4 regions of the Alteromonas sp. WD8-37 genome follow, and region 1 is predicted to be linked to each of the others. Evidence: predicted binding sites of a transcription regulator. Region 1 holds the regulator's gene; each other region holds the start of a gene.
The links. The regulator sigma-54, encoded in region 1, starts transcription at its own class of promoters, with help from an activator protein. The targets are predictions, from matches to a motif close to GTTGGCACGNNNNTNGNNT.

Region 1 (3,150 bases):
CGACCGGTCAAATCGTTGGTCTGCTGGGCCCGAACGGGGCCGGTAAAACCACAACCTTTTACATGATTGTGGGTCTGGTGCCGCTGGATAAAGGCAAAATTGCCATTGATGAGCATGAGCTGACTCACCAGCCGATGCACGAACGCGCTCGCAAGGGTATTGGGTATCTGCCGCAGGAAGCGTCGATTTTTCGCAAACTGACCGTGCTTGAAAATATCATGGCCATTTTGGAAACCCGTAAAGATTTGTCGGCCGACAAACGTGAAGAAGAAGCCGATGCGCTACTTGATGAATTCAATATCAACCATATACGTAATAGTACAGGGATGAGTTTGTCAGGCGGGGAGCGACGCCGGGTAGAGATTGCCCGCGCGCTGGCCGCCGACCCACAGTTTATCTTACTGGATGAACCCTTTGCCGGTGTTGACCCTATATCAGTAAACGACATTAAAAAAATTATTCAGCATTTGCGTGACCGCGGTATCGGTATTTTGATCACTGATCATAATGTGCGCGAAACCCTCGATGTCTGTGAAGAAGCGTATATCGTTAGTCATGGTGAGCTAATTGCCCAGGGCAGTGCTGAACAAGTATTAAGCAACCAGAAAGTACGGGATGTATACCTGGGTGAACAATTCAGGCTATAGTTTAAGCAAACACTGTTGTTAGCCGCATCTGTCACCTTTTTTGTAAACGCGTACCAGAATTTTAAATAAGACGTAGATGAAACCATCTTTACAGCTAAAATTTAGTCAACAGTTAACCATGACGCCGCAATTGCAGCAGGCTATCAAGTTGTTGCAACTGTCGACGTTGGATCTGCAACAGGAAATTCAGGAAGCGCTTGATTCCAATCCGTTACTGGAAGTGGATGAGTCTGGCGATAACGAGGTCAGCGAAAAGAATAACCTCGATAGCGACAGTGACGGGGCCGATGCCACCGCCAGTACGTCAGACAATTTAGACTCTGGCGAAGCGCTGGAAAAAAACGATTTACCTGATGAGTTGCCCATCGACAGCACCTGGGACGAATACTATTCGGCCTCGTCGGCGCCTGCGCCCGGCCCCAGTAATGATGAAGACCAAGTGTTTCAGGGCGAAACCACCGAAAATATTCAGGACCACCTGCTGTGGCAGATGCGTCTGACCCATTTTTCAGACACCGACCGGGCGATTGCCACCGCTATCATCGACTCCATTGACGAGTCGGGTTACCTGACCGTGACTGTTGACGACATTCTACAAAGCGTCAACGATGAAGACATGGAAGAGCTGGTGGAAGCCGATGAGGTGGAATGTGTGCTTAAACGCATTCAGATGTTTGACCCCATTGGCTCTGGCTCACGTACGCCGCAGGAATGTCTGCTGGTGCAATTAAAGCAGTTTGCTCCAGACACCCCATGGGTAGCCGAAGCCACCATGCTACTGCAGGAATATTCGGATTTATTAGGCAGCAAAGATTACCGTACCCTGATGCGCAAGACCCGTTTGAAAGAAGACCAGTTGCGTGAAGCCATGCGGTTGCTGCAAACCCTAAATCCACGCCCGGGTAGCGCGCTGGTGACCAAAGAGCCTGAATATGTCATTCCCGATGTGTCAGTAAGCAAAAAAAATGGGCGCTGGAATGTGGAACTAAACCCGGACAGCCTGCCCAAATTAAGTGTAAATCAGCAATATGCCGCAATGAGCCGGCGCGCGCGTAATAGCAGCGACTCGCAGTTTATTCGTTCGCATATGCAGGAAGCCAAGTGGTTTATCAAAAGCTTAGAATCGCGCAATGAAACCCTTTTGAAAGTGGCCAATTGTATTGTGCAGCAGCAGATGGCGTTTTTTGAGCACGGCCCGGAAATGATGAAGCCAATGGTGCTTAATGATGTGGCCGAGATGGTCGATATGCACGAGTCCACCATTTCACGTGTTACCACGCAAAAATACATGCACACGCCGCGCGGTATTTTTGAGCTGAAGTACTTTTTCTCCAGCCATGTAGCTACAGAATCCGGCGGGGAATGTTCTTCCACTGCGATTCGTGCTTTAATCAAAAAACTGGTGGCCGCTGAGACCCCCAGCAAACCGTTAAGCGACAGCAAAATTGCGACATTGTTGGCCGAGCAAGGCATTAAAGTTGCCCGGCGGACAATTGCAAAATACCGGGAGTCGTTATCGATTCCCCCGTCTAACCAACGCAAGAGCCTTATCTAGCAGTAAAGGCGAGCTTCACAATAAGGAAGACGAAATATGCAAATAAACCTTACTGGTCATCATGTTGAGATCACTGATTCTTTGCGTAACTATGTCGATTCAAAATTTAGTAAGCTGGAACGCCATTTTGACCACATTTCTAATGTGCATGTCATTTTGAATGTTGAAAAATTGACACAAAAAGCTGAAGCTACGGTTCATTTAAGCGGTGCAGAGGTATTTGCATCGTCCGAGAATACGGATATGTATGCCGCCATTGACAGTATGATTGATAAGCTCGACCGCCAGGTTATCAAGCATAAGGAAAAACTGAAAAAACACTAATGTCTGGTATGGATATTCAAACCCTTGTCAGCCTGGACCGCACAAAATGTGCGGTCCAGTGCAATAGTAAGAAACGGATTCTGGAGATCATCAGCGACATCGCTGCCCAGAACAATCCTGAGATCGAGCAAGGTACTGTGCTCTCCAGTTTGCTCAACCGTGAGCGCATGGGTAGCACCGGCATCGGTAATGGTATTGCCCTGCCCCACGGCCGCCTGCCAGGCTTAGACCGCGTTATCGCCATTGTGGTAACCAGTGAGCCAGCCATCGACTTTGATGCCATCGACAATAAGCCGGTGGATATCTTTTTTACCCTGCTGGTTCCTGAAGAACAAACCGAAGGACATCTGCAAACGCTGGCCATGGTGGCCGGTAAACTAAATGATAAAGAAACCGTAAAAGCCATTCGCCGCGCTGCCACCAGTGATGATATAGTCACAGCACTACAATAAATCACAGCATCCTAGTTGCATACGGCAGGGAGACACGCGTTGAAACTTATCATCATCAGTGGCCGTTCTGGTTCAGGTAAATCGGTGGCGCTGCGGGCGCTGGAAGATTTAGGCTATTACTGTGTCGATAATATCCCGGTCAATTTATTGCCTGCGCTGACCCATTCGGTGT
Region 2 (3,150 bases), on a different contig from region 1:
CCATTTTTCCATTCAATGGATGAACAGCGAAGGCGAGATTGAGATTCACCAGGGCTGGCGAGTCCAGCACAATGGCATGATTGGCCCTTACAAAGGCGGCTTGCGCTTTCACCCTACCGTCAATGAATCCATTTTAAAATTTTTAGCGTTTGAACAGTGCTTTAAAAATGCATTGACCGGACTGCCCATCGGCGGAGCCAAAGGCGGCGCTAACTTCAACCCTAAGGGACGCCCGGAACAGGATATCATGCGCTTTTGTCAGGCTTTTATGCGCGAATTGCAACGCCATATTGGCCCCAATACTGATGTCCCGGCTGGCGATATCAACGTTGGCTCGCGTGAAATCGGCTTTTTGTACGGCGAATACCGGCGAATCAATAACCGCTTTGGTGGCGTGCTGACCGGCAAGGATTTAAGCTTTGGCGGCAGCCATGTACGTACCGAAGCTACCGGCTTTGGCCTGATTTACATGTTGCAGGCTGTGCTCAAACAGCATCATGAAAGTATCGAGGGTTTACGTATCGGGGTCTCCGGAGCCGGCAATGTAGCGTTGCATGCGGCGCTTAAAGCTACTGAGCATGGCGGCAAGGTAGTGACCTTATCCAATAGCCGCGGCTGCCTGGTATGCGAAAAGGGTTTGAGCGAAGAGGACATACAGTGGGCGATGGATAACAAACCCAAAGAAAAAAATGTGCTTAGCGCCCTGGCTAGCAATATTGATGCTGACTGGCATGATGGCAAAACTCCGTGGCACATCAAGATGGATGTGGCCCTGCCCTGTGCCACGCAAAATGAGTTGGATCAGGACGCCGCCAAGACACTGGTCAATAACAAAGTCCGCTATGTGCTGGAAGGTGCCAACATGCCATGTACCGATGGCGCACACCAAGAATTTGACCGCAATCAGGTTGTGTTTGTACCAGGCAAAGCGTCAAACGCTGGCGGCGTAGCCATTTCCGGCCTGGAAATGTCGCAAAACGCCAGTTTTCGGCGCGGCTCCTACGAGCAAATTGATGAAACCCTGGAAGAAATCATGCAGAGCATTCATCAGCAATGTGTGGAAGAAGGCCGGGGGGATGGCCGTATCAACTATGCGAAAGGCGCCAATATCGCTGGCTTCCGCCGGTTAGCTGACGCCATGGTGGCGCAGGGTATCTAGCAGATTTCGCCCGCTTTTGTGTAAGAACTTCTTAGTTGCTTGCGCCGTTCTGCTCCGCAGAATGGCGTTTTATTTCATAACCTACTGAAAAATCCGCTTTTTTATCGACCCTGCGTGATTGGAATAAATCTAGCATTTTAGTCTTTATGTAATCCAGACAGGAGCAGGTAATGAAAATTTTTGAAGAGCTGCGTGAAGATCATGATAAGCAACGCGACTTACTTAAAATCCTTGCCGAGACCAGTGGCGACACCCCCGCCCGGCGCGAATATTTTGACCAGCTTAAAGAGCAACTGGAAAGTCACGCAGTCGCTGAAGAACGTTATTTTTACTCCAAGTTGATGGAATCTGACCGTACTATCGAGATGTCCCGACATGGCATCGCAGAACATCACGAAATTGATGAGCTCATTGAAACACTGGAAGAAACCGATATGAGCTCACCGGCCTGGCTAAACCACCTTAAGAGTCTGCAAGAAAAAGTAGAGCATCATCTTGCAGATGAAGAACAAGAGTTTTTTCAGGTCGCCGGCAAGGTTCTTGACGAATCTGCCAAAACCACACTCGCCGGTGAATACCGGCAGGAAATGGAAAATGAGCTAGCCAAACACTAAGGCTGGAAAACAACAGTGAGGAGAATGTCATGTTAAAATGGGCACTGATATTTTTAATTATCGCAGTAATTGCCGCAATCTTTGGTTTTGGCGGTGCGGCCGGTACAGCCACCACCATCGCGCAATTTTTATTCTATGGATTTGTTATTCTGCTGGTGATCTCATTGATCGCCTCGGTCGTTCGCGGAGGTACACGAAAATAGATGCATGCCAGGCATCGGTTTCCCGAATTAACGTTTCGGGCTCGCACCTGGTGGGAAGGAGTAACAACCAGCTACTGGTTTATTCCGGTGTGTATGATTGTTGCTTCTGCCCTCCTGTGCTTTTTATGCTTATGGCTGGTTAAACGCCCTTCTCTACCGGGTCCGCTGCTGCAATTTGTTCCGTTAGTGACTCAAGGCGGCGCGCAACAAATTCTGGCGACCATCGCCACGTCCATTATCACTGCCACCAGTATTGCTTTTTCCATGACCATCGTTGCGCTGACCATGGCCTCGTCGCAATTCGGCCCTCGTTTGTTGCGCACATTTATGCTGGATAAAGGCACCCAATTGGTACTGGGCTTGTTGGTTTCCACTTTTATTTTTTGCCTGATCGCACTGCACCATCTAAGCAGCATTAGTGAAAACAAAGACGCATTGTCATTACTCAGTGCTATTTCTGCCCTGCTGGCCACGGCTGACATTTTTGCCATCATCTTTTTTATCCATCATATCGGTCGCTTTATCCAGGCCGACGAGGTGATCTATCGTTGTTATATGGACTTGATGAATAATATTGATCAGCTTCTGCCGCGCCCGGAAAGTAACCCCCGCGAACAACCGGTACCTGAGGCCTTGCTGGAGCCTTCACACTATCAAATCGAGGTGCCCCTGCGCACGAGTGGGTATGTGCAGTCGATTAATTATACAAAGTTACTTAGTGCTGAATTCGACGGTCTGGAAGGCTTTGAAGTACGCGCACGTTCCGGGGACCACGTGTTTCCCCATGCCACGGTGCTTATAGTTCATTCCCGTTACAACCGGCCTCCGGAATTCTATGCTTCTTTATTAGACTGGTTCATTCTGGGCAATCGCCGCACCCCGGTACAAGACCCCGAGTTTGCCATTGGCCAGATGGTAGAGCTGGCCTTACGGGCGCTCTCTCCAGGCATCAATGATCCAGTCACTGCGATTTCCTGTCTGGACCGCTTGACGGCGAGTTGCCTGCACATGGCGAACCGGGAATTTCCCGCTCCCTGTGTGGTGAATAAAAATAACGAAGTGTGGTTGAAGCGTCGAACCTTTACCCTAAGCGGCGTGATTGATACCGCCTTTAATCAAATTCGTCAGGCTGGCCGCACCCACGTGGACATCGCACTGCACATTTTGCAGTGCC
Region 3 (3,150 bases), on a different contig from region 1:
TGCAACATAAGCGCGACGACCCCAGAAGCCATTGCAGTTGCCTGAGAAGTTCCCGACATCATGAAAAAGTCATGCCCGTCATGAAACTGGGGGAAGTTCTTAGCTAAGTAAGAATCTGACTTCATATTCCCACTTACATGACCGCCATAAGCAACCACTTCCGGCTTAAGAAAGCCTTCATAGGTCGGGCCTGCTGCAGAAAACTTTGTAACGAAATCGTCAGTAGTGCTGTTCCGGGTGTAATTATCAGATACGGCGCCCACAGTAATGATATAAGGGTTGTTGCCAGGTACGCCGATACTCATTGCATCCGGCCCTTTGTTACCTGCAGAGGCAATTACCACGATGCCTGCGTTCCACGCCGCCATAACAGCTTTGTTGAGAGGATCATCCCAATAATGGGATTGCGCATCAGCGCTAAATGACAAGTTTAAAACTTTGATGTTTAAGGAGTTTTTGTTATTTACTACGTATTCTATGGCTGCAATAACATCCTGGTAAGTAGAAAACCCTTGTTCATCAAAAGCTTTTACCACTACTAAATCTACATCAGGAGCAATGCCATTATAAGAACCCTGAGGCATTTTATTTAAGTCGTACGACTCACTGCTTCCGGCAATGATACTGGTGATGTGACTACCGTGACCGTTAAGGTCTTCGATCTCTATCGGATCGCCAGTAGCCAATTCTTCGCCAGTTTCTAATTCCTCCCGCGTATATTCCTTGCCGGAAAATACATCGAAATAGGTTTGGATACGCGTAGCATCATAGGTATTCTTTTTTAGATTAGAATGGCTCGATACACCGCTGTCAATAACAGCAACGGTTACACCTTCGCCCGTTACCCCGTTATGGTGAAGTTCGGCAGCATTGATAACAGAAGGAAAGTAGGTATCCCGTTTTTTACTTGCATCAAAACTATAATTAGTCGAGTTTAAATTTTCCGAAATACCTTCTTTAAAAAACACCGTGATGTCATAAGCATTTGAGTTCTGAAGGATGGGGGCTGCAAAAGTTACTTTAAAGTCTACATATTGATTTTGGCTAATCCCGCGGTCCTTCATTACGCTGGCATCAATCGTAGTCATACCAGGCAAACGAGACTCAGAGATAAGGTGGTGACTCCCTACCTTAAACTCTAACAATTTGCCATTCTCTTCTGGCCAGCTCATTACAACTTTTTCAATAGTAATAGGCTTATTACTGGTATTCTTAACCTGCCAGTAAAACTCTGTTTCTCCTTTCCAGACCAGTTGAGGTTGGGAAGTCACCGAAAACTCCGACGGGCTATCTTCTGAAGAAGCTGCCTCACATTTAGGATGGCAATCGCGCTTTTTACCACTCAGTGCAACATCAACGTCTTTAAATAAGGAAAGGTTAGGATATACAGCATTTGCTTTGCTAATCTGTGCTGGTGTGGCCTTTACCGTTACGGCCTCAATAATAGAAAAGCGATGAATTATTTCTACGCCTAAATTTTTCTGCAGATATGCAATCTGTGACGCTGTCGCTCCTTGCAAGATATAAGCATCCGTGGTTGTTACCACAGGTGAGCCGACTGTAGCTGAAGGCCTAAAATCCACTGTTTGAGATAAGGTCGCCATCGCAGTACCCGTGCACAGAATGGCAGACAGAGCTATCGCCACTTTTTTCATATTCATTGCCTTATTCACATGAAACTTGTTCATACTTCGTCCTTAATTGCCGATAAAGTAACACCTTTTCATTAGAAGCATTAAGCGTGCCATTTTTAAAAACCGGCTTTGCGTGGACTTAGGTTAATGATAAATAAGACCTTTTTATTTTTCTAAATGTGATATCCAGGTGTGGGCAAAAAATCATTGTTAGATAGACCCAATTTCGCGCGGAATGCGAAAAATATGACGAAAAATTCAACGAAACAGAAAATATTGGCGAAATGAATTTAAAAATAGAATAAAATGGCGATAGCCATCTGGTTTTTTTCAAATTCGAGAAAAAAATGGCGAGCCAGCCACGCTCAGAGGCAGTACTCTTGTTTTCTCAATAATTCCACCACCCCATACCTACTATAAAATCCGACAGGTGGGGTGTAAGTAGACTGATATTAACACCCTGTAGGTGCTAATTTTTTAGAGCTATTAGCTTCTTAATGCCTTCTCTATGCGCCTCCTAATTTGCGCATAGGCATTTAGAAGACAATTTTGTACAATATCCTCTTGAAATTTCGTCTTGCCAAGAGTGATGCACCCCTCCTTCAGATATGCACTGACGAAGCTTATATTCACCCCCCAATAAGCAATCAAACGAAAATTGATGTAAAGGAATAGATAATGCCTCGCGCTGTACTTATCTCTGTTTTAAGCCTTATATTTATTCACTTTAGTACTCAAGCCTCGACTGCACTGGTAGAAGAGGAAGTAGAAAAAATTGTGATAGAAGGCGCCGCCACTGCCAATGACAAACCGGTGGGTACCTTTAATTCGCCTGTCTCGAATTTAGAGTATGATCCACGCGTCGACCTGCAGTCACGCAATATGGCAGAAGCACAGGCTGATGTGACCATTCGCGGCGGGATCTTTGAAAACACCGGCTTTCGGGTAGGTGCCGCGACCCTGTTCGACCCGCAAACCGGCCATTATTTTGCCGAGATCCCCATCGCACCAGAGATGTTAACCGCATCCGCGGTCTTCACCGGGGTCGATAACGCCCTGTTTGGTATGAACAGTTCGGTAGGCACCATCACCTATGGCTGGCGCCCGGTTCAATCGGGCGGCAGTGTGTCGTTAGGCGCCGGCACCAACAACTTTTTGTTGCAGCGACTGCATGCTGGACATGCCACAAAGCTGGATGATGCTGGCCACTGGCAACTTGGTCTGGAAGGCGAGCTCGCCCATTCACAAAGCGATGGCACTATCGCAAACGGCGATCATGATTTTGAACGGGTAAATGCCCGCCTGCAGCTGGCTGGGGAATCGTCTCAAACCGACGTATTTTATGGCGCGCAAAACAAGTTTTTTGGCTGGCCCAATATGTACACGCCATTTAACGTCAATGAAACCGAAGAGCTGGATACCCGGCTATTTATGCTTAACCACCAGCAGCGCTATGGCCAAAGCAGCAAGTTCGAGCTGACTGCATATTCACGGAATAACACCGACCATTATGTGT
Region 4 (3,150 bases), on a different contig from region 1:
GCCCCACACCAGCCATAACATAAAGCCGGCCACCGAGATTTGTAGCCAGTGCAGCGGAAGCTGGATGACAATCTGGCTGGCCAGGGCTGCACCACCCACCGCACCGCCGGCAAACCAGCCTAGCAAGCGCCAATCGATGTGGCGCCAGGTTAACAAAGCACGATTGGCATTGGCGCCACACTGCACCAGTCCGTGCACCGGGATCAGCGCCACCGGGGGCAGGCAGGATGCCATCACGGCTAACAACACTACTCCGCCACCGACGCCGACCATGGCGGTGAGCATGGCTGTGGCAAATGCAGTGGCGCTCAGCAGCCCCACCACCACCAGGCTAAGCTGGCCGTTTACCGTAAGCAGCTCAACCAGGCTAGGCATGGGTCAGGGTTGTCGGTAGGTGGGCCCGGCAAACACTTTGCTTAACTGCAACCAGCTGATGATATTGAACACCAGCGCCAGTGTGACCAGTGCAGCGGCTGCCAGCAACCAGCCGCGTAGTATCGCCCAGGTTGTCGCCAGCAGCAGCAATACCATTACAATTGATTTGACCATCATTATACTCCTTCAAAGACGGGGCTAATGTCACTGTAGCCTCCAGCTGGCGCTTTGTTACGCTAAGAAATTATACCTAAGTGTAATATTTTGTATCTTCTTGATCAGCCTTCTTGCCTATCATCATGATCTCCCTTAATAACTGTGCGAATTTTCCATGTCGGCTGCTATTGCTCTTCACTCATTTATTTTACTGGTAGATGACCAGGATGACGCCATTGCTTTTTTTGTGGACCAGCTCGGTTTTACCTTGTTAGAAAATCAGTACCGTACGGATGGGACACGCTGGGTCAGTGTGGCGCCGCAGGCCAACACAGCGGTGTCGATCATCTTAAAACGTGCGGTGAGCCGCGATGAACAAGCCCAGGTAGGCCAGCAAGCCGGCGATGGCGTGGTGGGAATTTTTGAGGTAAGCAATTTTGCCCAAACCTATGCGCAATATGAGCAGGCCCGAGTCACCTTTTTGACCGACCCGGAATTTGACGGCCTGGCCATGACCTCGCATTTTGTCGATCTGTACGGCAACAAATGGGAATTGCGCGGGCCACGCGAAAGCATGCAGGCCACTGCCTAACCCCGGTTTGCTGTCCGGCCGGTGTCTGAAATAACCGACAACTGGCCGGGAAAATTTTACCCACTGACCTGGCGTCAAATGCTGGGAAATCAATCATACTCAATTACAATCAGGTACTTAGCACGCTTTCACCTACCTGGCACGCATCTGGCAAAACCTTTCATATCGATTATCACGGTAACTGCGACATGGACCGCACACAGCGTTTGCTTATCGGCCTGATATTGTTATGTCTCGCCGGCCATGCACAAGCCAGCCAATGGCAGGACCGGGCGCAGGATGCCTGGATAGACGGCAAAGTTGAGGCTATCTTATTGTTCCACGGGCGGCTGAATACGCTGGACATCAATACGGACGTTACCGATGGCACTGTGATTTTAACAGGCAAGGTTGCCAGCGACGTCGATAAGCAGTTGGCGTCCGAGTTAGCCGCATCGATTGATGGTGTGACAGCGGTAGATAACCACTTATCGGTGGTCTCTGCCACCGACTATGAACAGGATTGGGCATCGTTAACCGGTGATGTGACCGATGCCAAAATTGCCACTGTGATCCGCGCCCGCTTGTTGATGAGCGCGGAATTACGCCACCGCGACATTTCGGTGGATGTGAGTGAGCGCCGTGTCATTTTACGCGGACTGGTGCGCTCGGCCAGTGAGGCAGAACAGGCAGTGGCAATTGCAACGAACACGGCTGACGTTGGTAGCGTCAAAAGTGAACTGTCAATTGACAGTTAATCTCCCCTCCAGGCCTCCACGGCCTGAACTATACCTCTGATTTCTCCCGCCACTGGCGGGAGCTTTTTTTGGGGCTTTTAGGTTGTGCGATTACTGGTGAGCCTTTTTAAGCCACTTCGACGTCATGCTATACTGCGCTGCTTTTTCCTCTTGCCCGGGCCAACCGATAAGGCGATATGACCTACCTGATTTTATTTTGTGCCTTGCTGGCCACCGCTGTGGGCCAGAGTGTGTTTTTAACCGTGCTGCCATCGCTAGGCCGCGAGGCCGGATTAAGTGAGCTGGATGTAGCCATTCTGATGTCCAGCTCAGCGCTGGTGTTTGCCATCGGCGCCAATAGCTGGAGTCGGGTGTCGGGCCGCGTTGGCTTTCGCCGCCTGTTGCTATTGGGATTAAGCGGTTACACCGCTGGCACCTTTGTGTTTGCTTCCATTGGCTGGGCCGGTTTGTCCGGCGCGATCACCGGCAGTGCGCTGCTGATGGCGTTGTTAGTCGCCCGCGCCCTGCAATCCACCATCATGTCCGCCACCCCACCCGCCGCTGTCGGCTATGTGGTGGCTATTAGTACGCCAGCCACCCGCGCCGCAGCCATCAGTAAAGTCACCTCGGCCAATAATTTAGGCCAGGTCCTGGGGCCGCCGCTGGCCGGTGTGTTGGTGGTATTCGGCCTGTTGGTGCCATTGTACAGTGTGCTGGTGCTTACACTGCTGGCCATCGCGCTGGTGGCCTGGAAGCTGCCTCCCCCCCCGGCGACCAGTACCGCTGTCAGCGCACCGTCGGCGGTCACACCGGGGCCGGCCAGAGCTCAGGTTCGTTTGCTGGTCGCCGGCTGTGTCAGCTTGTTTGTATGCATGGCGCTGATGCAACAAAGTTTAAGTTTCTTTTTGATGGATGTGGGCGGTCACGACACGGTAACCGCTGCTCAGTTAACCGGTACAGCCATGATGATCAGCGCGGCCGGCGCCTTGCTGGTGCAGTTTGGGGTTGTGCAGCGCCAACTGTTGTCGGCTACCGCTTTGATTCGCATCGCCCTGCCCCTGCTGGCGCTGGCGTATGCGGTGATGGCCAGCCAGCAACAGCTCCTGCACATATACGTGGCGATGGGCTTGTTGGGGCTGGGCATGGGCGCGGCCTATCCGTCGCTGGCGGCGGTGGCCACTATGCGCTGCGCGCCAGCACGGCAAAGCCGGGTAACCGGGATGCTAACCGCCTCGCCGGCCATGGGCTATACCATGGGGCCGCCGGCCTCCGCCTGGCTTTATGGCATCGACGAACGGCTGCCGTTTTGGC

Region 2: the regulator sigma-54 is predicted to act here: its motif matches at 1,277-1,295, upstream of ACTUJZ_RS02290 (hemerythrin domain-containing protein).
Region 3: the regulator sigma-54 is predicted to act here: its motif matches at 1,731-1,749, upstream of ACTUJZ_RS13350 (S8 family peptidase).
Region 4: the regulator sigma-54 is predicted to act here: its motif matches at 1,259-1,277, upstream of ACTUJZ_RS10045 (BON domain-containing protein).

What each region holds. Positions count from the first base shown of each region.
Region 1 is NZ_JBUZOV010000002.1:227,174-230,323, reverse strand. Features, by position in the region: gene lptB (LPS export ABC transporter ATP-binding protein) at 1-647, shown strand, start outside; gene ACTUJZ_RS06455 (RNA polymerase factor sigma-54) at 724-2,202, shown strand; gene hpf (ribosome hibernation promoting factor) at 2,239-2,526, shown strand; gene ptsN (PTS IIA-like nitrogen regulatory protein PtsN) at 2,535-2,978, shown strand; gene rapZ (RNase adapter RapZ) at 3,018-3,150, shown strand, end outside.
Region 2 is NZ_JBUZOV010000001.1:486,384-489,533, reverse strand. Features, by position in the region: gene gdhA (NADP-specific glutamate dehydrogenase) at 1-1,159, shown strand, start outside; gene ACTUJZ_RS02290 (hemerythrin domain-containing protein) at 1,330-1,773, shown strand; gene ACTUJZ_RS02285 (DUF1328 domain-containing protein) at 1,803-1,976, shown strand; gene ACTUJZ_RS02280 (DUF2254 domain-containing protein) at 1,977-3,150, shown strand, end outside.
Region 3 is NZ_JBUZOV010000006.1:69,780-72,929, reverse strand. Features, by position in the region: gene ACTUJZ_RS13350 (S8 family peptidase) at 1-1,688, opposite strand, end outside; gene ACTUJZ_RS13345 (TonB-dependent receptor plug domain-containing protein) at 2,313-3,150, shown strand, end outside.
Region 4 is NZ_JBUZOV010000003.1:237,356-240,505, reverse strand. Features, by position in the region: gene ACTUJZ_RS10060 (TSUP family transporter) at 1-375, opposite strand, end outside; gene ACTUJZ_RS10055 (hypothetical protein) at 379-549, opposite strand; gene ACTUJZ_RS10050 (VOC family protein) at 707-1,123, shown strand; gene ACTUJZ_RS10045 (BON domain-containing protein) at 1,312-1,860, shown strand; gene ACTUJZ_RS10040 (MFS transporter) at 2,037-3,150, shown strand, end outside.